DNA from 2 places in the Variovorax sp. GW821-FHT10C12 genome. Region 1 is predicted to be linked to the other one. Evidence: predicted binding sites of a transcription regulator. Region 1 holds the regulator's gene; the other holds the start of a gene.
The links. The regulator sigma-54, encoded in region 1, starts transcription at its own class of promoters, with help from an activator protein. The targets are predictions, from matches to a motif close to TGGCANGNAANCTGCTTT.
Positions count from the first base shown of each region.

Region 2: a site for sigma-54 is predicted at 2,794-2,811, ahead of glnA (type I glutamate--ammonia ligase). Genes of this name have one in related genera too.

Region 1 is NZ_JBWKNE010000005.1:358,129-362,544, forward strand. It holds gene lptA (lipopolysaccharide transport periplasmic protein LptA) at 27-746, shown strand; gene lptB (LPS export ABC transporter ATP-binding protein) at 743-1,537, shown strand; gene rpoN (RNA polymerase factor sigma-54) at 1,555-3,147, shown strand; gene AC07OH_RS22995 (phospholipase D family protein) at 3,158-4,416, shown strand, end outside.
Region 2 is NZ_JBWKNE010000001.1:76,963-81,378, reverse strand. It holds gene glnL (nitrogen regulation protein NR(II)) at 1-646, opposite strand, end outside; gene AC07OH_RS00375 (hypothetical protein) at 661-1,185, opposite strand; gene glnA (type I glutamate--ammonia ligase) at 1,332-2,747, opposite strand; gene AC07OH_RS00365 (competence/damage-inducible protein A) at 2,895-3,695, opposite strand; gene AC07OH_RS00360 (EI24 domain-containing protein) at 3,692-4,416, opposite strand, start outside.

The DNA of each region.
Region 1 (4,416 bases):
TGTTTCAGAGCAAGTTTCGTGCCTTTATGACATTGCCCTCCATCCCCACATTCCCCACCCTTCGTCGCCTCGGCCGCCTGGCCTTCGGCGCGCTGTTGCTGGCCGGAGCCGCCTCCGGCGCCCTGGCTGAAACCGCCGACCGCACCAAGCCGATGAACATCGAGTCCGACTCGATGCGCTACGACGACCTGAAACAGACCAGCGTGTTCACCGGCAACGTGCTGGTCACGAAGGGCACGATCATCATCCGCGGTGCGCGGCTGGACGTGCGCCAGGACGCCGAGGGCTACCAGTACGGCGTGGTCACGGCGGCGCCCGGCAAGCTGGCCTATTACAAGCAGAAGCGCAACGCCGGCGACGAGTGGATCGAGGGCGAGTCGGAAGTCATCGAGTACGACAGCCGCGCCGACAACGTCAAGTTCATCCGCCGCGCCGTCATGCGCCGCCTGATCGGCGCCACGGCCAACGACGAGAGCAGCGGCGCGCTGATCGTCTACGACCAGAGCAACGACACCTACACCGTCAACGGTTCCCTCGTGCCGCCGAACGCCGGCGTCTCGGCGGGTGGCGGCGGCCGCGTGAAGGCCATCCTCACGCCGAAGGCCACGCCGGCCCCGGCGGCGCCCGGCTCCGCGCCGGCAGCCGGCGGCAAGAAGCCCGCGGCCCCGGCGCCCACCCCCGCGCCCGGCGCCGGGCTGCGCTCGAGCACCACACTGGGCGGCACCGAAGGGGAAGGGCGCAAGTGATCGAAACCGCAGGAATCCCGCCCGCCGACGGCGTCCCGGGCAGCCGCCTCGTGGCGCGCGGCCTCAAGAAGAGCTACGGCAGCCGCACGGTCGTCAAAGACGTGTCGCTTGATGTGCAGAAGGGCGAAGTCGTCGGACTGCTCGGCCCCAACGGCGCGGGCAAGACCACCTCGTTCTACATGATCGTCGGGCTGGTGCGCGCCGACGCTGGCGAGATCACCATCGACGGCGAGCCCATCGCCCACATGCCGATCCACCGCCGCGCGCGCATGGGCCTGAGCTACCTGCCGCAGGAAGCCTCGATCTTCCGCAAGCTCACGGTCGAGGAAAACGTGCGTGCCGTGCTCGAGCTGCAACGCGAGCCCGACGCCAACGGCCGCCTGGTGGCGCTGTCCAAGCAGCACATCGACGAGCGCCTGACCGACCTGCTGGCCGACCTGCGCGTCGACCACCTGCGCGATTCGCCTGCGCTCGCCCTGTCGGGCGGCGAGCGCCGCCGCGTTGAAATCGCGCGCGCGCTGGCCACCCAGCCGCGCTTCATCCTGCTGGACGAGCCCTTCGCCGGCATCGACCCGATCGCGGTGATCGAGATTCAGCGGATCATCAGTTTCCTGAAGGAACGTGGCATCGGCGTGCTCATCACCGACCACAACGTGCGTGAAACGCTGGGCATCTGCGATCACGCGTTCATCATCAGCGACGGGCACGTGCTGGCACAAGGCACACCCTCGGAGATCGTCGACAACGCCGAGGTACGCAGGGTGTACCTGGGCGAGCACTTCCGCATGTAAGGGAGGGTCGGGTCTCCATGAAGCAAGGGCTGTCCCTTCGCGTCTCGCAGCATCTGGCCTTGACGCCGCAGCTGCAGCAGTCCATTCGCCTGCTCCAACTCTCCACGCTCGAACTGAGCCAGGAGGTGGAGCAGATGCTGGACGAGAACCCGTTCCTCGAACGCACCGCGGAAGAAGCGGCGCGCGAGGAGTTCGGGCTCGATGCTGTCGACACGCCCGTGCCGCGCGACGATGGGGGTGAAACCGGCGAGGGCGACTTCGCCCCGGCGCCGACCAGCAGCGCGACGACCACCACCAGCGAAGCCACGTCCACGCCCGACTCCGACGGCCCCGCCGCCGAGATCACCGAGCGCGAGCCCGACTGGGAAGGCGACGGCACCGTCGAGATGGCGCCCGACGACAGCGAGTGGGGCAGCGATGCGCCTGCGCGCCAGAACAACCTGGGCGACGACGAGCGTGCCGACGCCACCGAACTCGCGCGCAGCCAGGAGTCGCTGCAGTCCTTCCTGCACCGCCAGGCGCTGAGCCTGCGGCTCAATGAAAACGACTGCGCCGCGCTGCGCTTCCTGATCGAATCGCTCAACGACGACGGCTACCTCGAAGACTCGCTGCCCGCGCTGGCCTCGGGCCTGGCGGGCGACGACAACGACCAGTTCGACGACCTCGTGCACCACTTCCAGGTGGCGCTGGGCCTGCTGCAGAGCCTGGAGCCGGTCGGCGTCGGTGCGCGCGACCTCGGCGAATGCCTGAGCATCCAGCTGAAGGCGCTCGCCAGCGAAGACGAGACCGAGGCCGAAGCGCTCATCCGCAAGACCGCCATCGCGATCTGCAAGCAGCCGATGGAGCTGCTCGCGCGGCGCGACTTCAAGCGCCTGGCCACGCTCACGCGCACCAACGAAGAGCTGGTGCGCTCGGCGCTGCAGATCATTGCGCGCCTGGAGCCCAAGCCGGGCCGCCGTTTTGTCGACGTCGAACGCAACATCATCATTCCCGACGTGATCGTCACCAAGACGGGCCGCGGCACCAACATCAAGTTCCGCGTCATGCTGAACCCCGAGGTCATGCCGCGCCTGCGCGTGCACGACATCTACGCCGGTGCGCTCAAGTCGCACAAGGGCGAGGGCAGCCAGGCTCTGTCGCAGCGGCTGCAGGAGGCGCGCTGGTTCATCAAGAACATCCAGCAGCGCTTCGACACCATCCTGCGCGTGAGCAACGCCATCGTCGAGCGGCAGAAGAGCTATTTCGTGCACGGCGAACTCGCGATGCGCCCGCTGGTGCTGCGCGAGATCGCCGACGAGCTGGGCCTGCACGAATCGACCATCTCGCGCGTGACCACCGCCAAGTACATGTCGACGCCCTTCGGCACGGTCGAGCTCAAGTACTTCTTCGGCTCGGCGCTGGGCACCGAGACCGGCGGCAACGCGTCGAGCACGGCGGTGCGCGCGCTGATCAAGCAGTTCGTGAGTTCCGAGAGCATCAAGAAGCCGCTGTCCGACAGCCAGATCTCCGAGATGCTGAAAGAGCAGGGCATCGAGTGCGCGCGCCGCACCGTCGCCAAGTACCGCGAGGCCCTGCGCATCGCGCCCGCCAACCTGCGCAAGGCACTCTAGAAAACCGACGATGACGAGCCGCCTGCTGTCGCGCTGTGGGCATTGGGTGGTCGTCATTGCGGCGGCGCTGCTGTTCGCCGGCTGCGCCACGCTGCCCGACGAGGCACCGCGCCCGCCCACCAAGACCATCGCCGTCTCGGCCGACACCGCGCTCGGCAAGATCGCGCTGGCCTCGCAGCCCGACCCCGACCTCAGCGGCTTTCGCCTGATGCCCGGCGGCGACTTCGCCTTCGACACGCGGCTGCAGCTGGCGCGCCGCGCGCAGCGCACGCTCGACGTGCAGTACTACCAGATCGAGAACGACGAGACCGGCCGCTACCTGCTGCGCACCCTGCGCGATGCGGCCCAGCGCGGCGTGCGCGTGCGTCTGTTGATGGACGACCTGTACACCTCGGGCGAAGACGAGCTGCTGCTCGGGCTGGCCGCCACGCCGAACGTCGAGCTGCGTCTGTTCAACCCGTTCCCGGCCGGGCGCGGCAGCCTGCTCAAGCGCTTCACCGCGTCGCTGTTCGACTTCAGCCGCGTCAACCGCCGCATGCACAACAAGCTCTTCATCGCCGACGGCGCGATGGCGGTGGCGGGCGGGCGCAACATCGGCAACCAGTACTTCCGCCGCACCACCGGCCCGAACTTCATCGACCTCGACACCTTCGTCACGGGTGCGCTGATCCCGCGCCTGGGCGTGCTGTTCGACCAGTACTGGAACAGCCCGCACGTGCGCCCGATCGGCGCGGTCGTGCACACCGACCTGCCGCGCGAAGAACTGCAGCGCCGCTTCGACGCCGCCACCGGCCCCGACACCACGCCGCCGCCGCCCAGGCCCGCGCCCAACGACCTGCTGGGCTACAGCCCGGTGGCCGACGACCTCGACGCCGGCAAGCTGGGCCTGATCTGGACCACAGCCGAGGCCTATGCCGATTCGCCCGACCGCGTGATCGGCAAGACCGCGTCGTATGGCGGCGTGCCGCTGCTCGACGTGGACAGCGTGCGCTACAACGTGGTCGAGCAGATGCGCCGCGCGCGCAGCGAGGTGACGCTGGTCTCGCCCTACCTGATCCCGGGCGCGTCGGGGCTGGAGGTGATGCGCGAGATCCGCGGGCGCAACGTGAAGATCAGCGTGGTCACCAACTCGCTCGCCGCCACCGACGAACCGCTGGTCCACACCGCCTACCGCCGCTACCGCGCCGACATGCTCGCGTTGGGCGCCGAGCTGCACGAGCTGAGTTCCGCGCGCACGCGGCGCAGCGTGCGCCTCGGCCTGTTCGGCAC
Region 2 (4,416 bases), on a different contig from region 1:
CCGAGCGCACGCGCTCGCACACCTCGTGGATGTTCACGTCGCCCACCACGTGCGGGCGCCGGTGCGGCGCCAGCAGCCGGTCGACCAGCGTCTGCAGCCGGTCGGCCTCGTGGATGATGACCTGGGTGTATTCGATGAGGTCGCGCGACTCGACCTCCATCTGCAGCAGCTGTGCCGCGCCGCGGATGCCGCCCAGCGGGTTCTTGATCTCGTGCGCGAGGTTGCGGATGAGTTCCTTGTTGGCCTGCGCCTGGTCGATCAGGCGCTCCTCGCGGTCCTGGCGCACCTGCTGCTCCAGCGGCGACATCTCGATGATGAGCTCGCCCTTCTTGTCGCCGTGCGCCAGCGTGACCTGCACCGGCATCAGCTCGTGGTTCACGCGCCGCAGAAAGGCCTCGTAGCGCAGCGTGGCGAAGTCGTTGCTGCTGGCGCCGTCGAGCGCGGTGCGCAGCACCTGCGGCTCATGGAAACAGGCGCCGAACTGCGAGCCCTCGAGCGTGCGCCGCGAGGTACCCAGCGCGTCTTCGAGGCCTGCGTTGGCGAACAGCACCGAGCCGTCGCTGTTGACCACCGCGATCAGCGTGGACAAGAGGTCGAAGGCGCGAAAGCGCGGATTGGCGCCAGTCGCCTTCTTGCCGAACACCATGGACTGCGCGCCGCTTACTGCGCTTGCGGCTTGCCGGGCAGGCGGCCGATTTCGCGGCGGATGCCGGCGATGTCGCTCTCGTTGCGCGCGAGTTCGGCCTTCATCTCGGCCACGCGGTCCAGGTACTTCTGGTAGTTGCGGCCTTCGCTGCCCTGCTTCTCGGGCTCGCCGTTGTTGTATTCCTTCTTGAGCTCGGTCTGGCGGGCCTCGGCCTTGCGCAGCTCGGCCTCGAGCACCGAGCGCGCCTCGCCGTCGCGGGCGCGCTGGTCGACGCCTTCGACGCGCGGGCTGCCCGCCGGGGCGCGCGCGGCGGATGAACCGCCCGACGACGACGCGCTGCCACCACCGCCGCCCGAAGGCTTCGTGCCCTGCACGACGGTGACGTTGCCGCCTTCCATGATCTTGCAGCCCTTTTGCTGGGCCACGGTCGCGTTGTTGGTGTACTCGTTGCCGCAGCGCCAGACGCGCTCTTGCGCGAGCGCCGCCGTGGCGGTGGCGAACGAGGCGGCGGCCAGGAAAATCAGGGAGGCAGTCTTCATTTGGATCCGGAGAGGGCGCGACAAACGCGCATTTTGATGCAATTCGGGCCCGCTCACGACAGGGTGTTCCGCACCAAGGAAAAAGGACGGCCGGGGCCGTCCTTTTGTCTTACTTGCCCGCCGGGGCGGGCTTGTTGTGGCGCCTTTTACAGCGAGTAGTACATGTCGAATTCGACGGGGTGCGTCGCCATGCGGAAGCGCGTGACTTCCTGCATCTTGAGGTCGATGTACGCGTCGATGTACGAGTCGGTGAACACGCCGCCCTTGGTCAGGAACGCACGGTCCTTGTCCAGGTGCTCCAGGGCCTGGTCCAGGCTGTGGCAGACGGTCGGGATCAGCGCGTCTTCTTCCGGCGGCAGGTGGTACAGGTCCTTGCTGGCGGCTTCGCCCGGATGGATCTTGTTTTCCACGCCGTCCAGGCCGGCCATCAGCAGCGCGGCAAAGCCCAGGTACGGGTTCATCAGCGGATCGGGGAAGCGCGCTTCGACGCGGCGGCCCTTCGGGTTGGCCACGAACGGGATGCGGATCGAGGCCGAGCGGTTCTTGGCCGAGTAGGCCAGCTTCACCGGGGCTTCGAAGCCGGGCACCAGGCGCTTGTAGCTGTTGGTGCCGGGGTTCGTGATGGCGTTCAGGGCACGGGCGTGCTTGATGATGCCGCCGATGTAGTGCAGCGCGAAGTCCGACAGGCCTGCGTAGCCGTCGCCGGCGAACAGGTTCTTGCCGTCCTTCCAGACCGACTGGTGCACGTGCATGCCGGAGCCGTTGTCGCCAACGATGGGCTTGGGCATGAAGGTGGCGGTCTTGCCGTAGGCGTGGGCCACGTTGTGGATCACGTACTTCTGCAGCTGGACCCAGTCGGCGCGCTGCACCAGCGTGCTGAAGCGGGTGCCGATTTCGAGCTGGCCGGCGTTGGCCACTTCGTGGTGATGCACTTCGACCGGGATGCCCAGCGATTCGAGCACCAGGCTCATTTCCGAGCGCATGTCCTGGAAGCTGTCGACCGGGGGCACCGGGAAGTAGCCGCCCTTGACAGCGGGACGGTGGCCGCTGTTGCCGTGCTCGAACTCCTTGTCGGTGTTCCACGAGGCTTCTTCGGACTCGATCTTCACGAAGCAGCCCGACATGTCGTTCTTCCAGCGCACGCCGTCGAACACGAAGAATTCGGGTTCCGGTCCGAAGTAGGCGGTGTCGCCCAGGCCGGAAGCCTTCATGTACGCCTCGGCGCGCTTGGCGAGCGAACGCGGGTCGCGCTCGTAGGCCTTGCCGTCGGCCGGGTCGATCACGTCGCAGGTCAGGATCAGCGTCGTTTCTTCGAAGAACGGGTCGATGTTGGCGGTGTTCGGGTCGGGCATGAGCTGCATGTCCGAGGCTTCGATGCCCTTCCAACCGGCGATGGACGAACCGTCGAACGCGTGGCCCGAGGTGAATTTGTCTTCATCGAAGTGCGACACGGGCACGGTCACGTGCTGCTCTTTGCCGCGGGTGTCGGTGAAGCGCAAGTCGACGAACTTGACCTCGTTTTCCTTGACGAGCTTGAGTACATCGGCGACGGTCTTTGCCATCAGTTTCTCCTGAGTTGGATGGTGGTTAGGAATACAGGGACGGGAGGATGCAGTTTCTGTGCCATTGTCACCCCGCCGGATGAGGCCCGGGTGACGGCCCAGGGGCTGCCGGAAAAGGAAAAAATCACCAAATTGGTGCAATGCAGATTAACGCACCAATTCGGGGCCAAGCTTCGCATCGAAAGTGTGCAGGCCTTCGATGAGCTGGCCATAGGCGGCATCGAGCTTCGCAGGGTCGCCCTTGACGCCCAGCTCGATGTGGCGCCCGTACTGCGGGTGATCCACGCTGGGCAGGCTGAACACCTTGATGCCGGCGTGGGCCTGCTCGATGGCCTGCATCAACGGCGTGAGGGTGGCTTCCATCGCACCGAAAACGATCACGGACTTCTCGGCGATGGCGTTGCGGGTGAACAGGTCGGCATAGCGGCTGTCGAGCACCGACTCGATCATCGGCCAGGCCATGACCGGAAAGCCCGGCACGAAATGCACGTGCTCGACGCTGAACCCCGGGATCTTGTTGTACGGGTTGCGGATGATCGACGCGCCCTGCGGAAACACGCCCATGTTCAGGCGGTGGATGTTGTCGGGCCGGTCGGGCTCGTAGGGCACGCCCTGCTCCAGGGCCGTGTCCTGCATGCGCTCGCGGATCAGCGCCTCGGCCTCGGGATGCAGCGCCAGCGGCACGCGCAGGGCCTGGGCGGCGCACTGGCGGGTGTGGTCGTCGGGCGTGGCGCCGATGCCGCCGGTCGAGAACACGATGTCGCCCGAGGCGAAGGCGCGCATCAGGGCCGCGGTGATCCGCGTGGGCTCGTCGCCCACGTACTCGGCCCAGCCCAGTTGCAGGCCGCGCGCGGCCAGCAGCTCGATGACCTTGGCCATGTGCTTGTCGGCCCGCTTGCCGGAAAGGATCTCGTCGCCGACGACGATGAGACCGAATGCGCGTGTCATGGAGAACTCCATTGAGAAAGAGCGGCCTTGTTGGCCTCGGTGGCTTCGGCCGCCTCGAGCGTCTGCTGCGCGTCGCCGCTGCCGGCCGCGGGCTGCTGCGCCGCGCGCTGGGCGCGCAGCTGGGTCAGGGCGTCGAGGCAGTAGTGCGCGAACCAGAGCGCGGAGAAAGCAAAGACCAGCGTGTAGATCCAGATGGCGATCGGCACCAGCACGAAGAAGGCGGCGGCGAACAGCAGGCCCGAGGCCCAGACGATGCTCGGCGCGGCACCCAGGTAGCCGCACAGCACGCCGATGCACAGCAGCGGCAGCCGGTGGGCGCGCAGCAGCGCGGCGCGTTCTTCGGGGCTGGCATGTTCGGCCAGCGCGTCGAAGCTCATCACCCGGTAGGTGAGCCAGCCCCAGATCAGCGGCGGCAGGATCAGCACCAGCGGCGGAATGAGCCACAGCGGCATCGACACCACCAGCGCGATCAGCGCCAGCACCGTGGCGCCGAGCGAGCGCAGCACGCTGCCGAAGAAGGAGGCGCCCTTCTTCTGTTCGAGCGTCGGAAAGCGCCGTTCGGCCGCGAGCTTGGTGAGCGCCGGCGCCATGAAGCCGGCCACGATCAGCAGCGACAGCACCACGATCAGCGGCGTGACGCCGAACACCACCACCAGCGGCGCCAGCGCGGCCGTGACGTCAGCCGAGAACAGGCGCCCGATCCAGGCCCAGAAGCTGGACA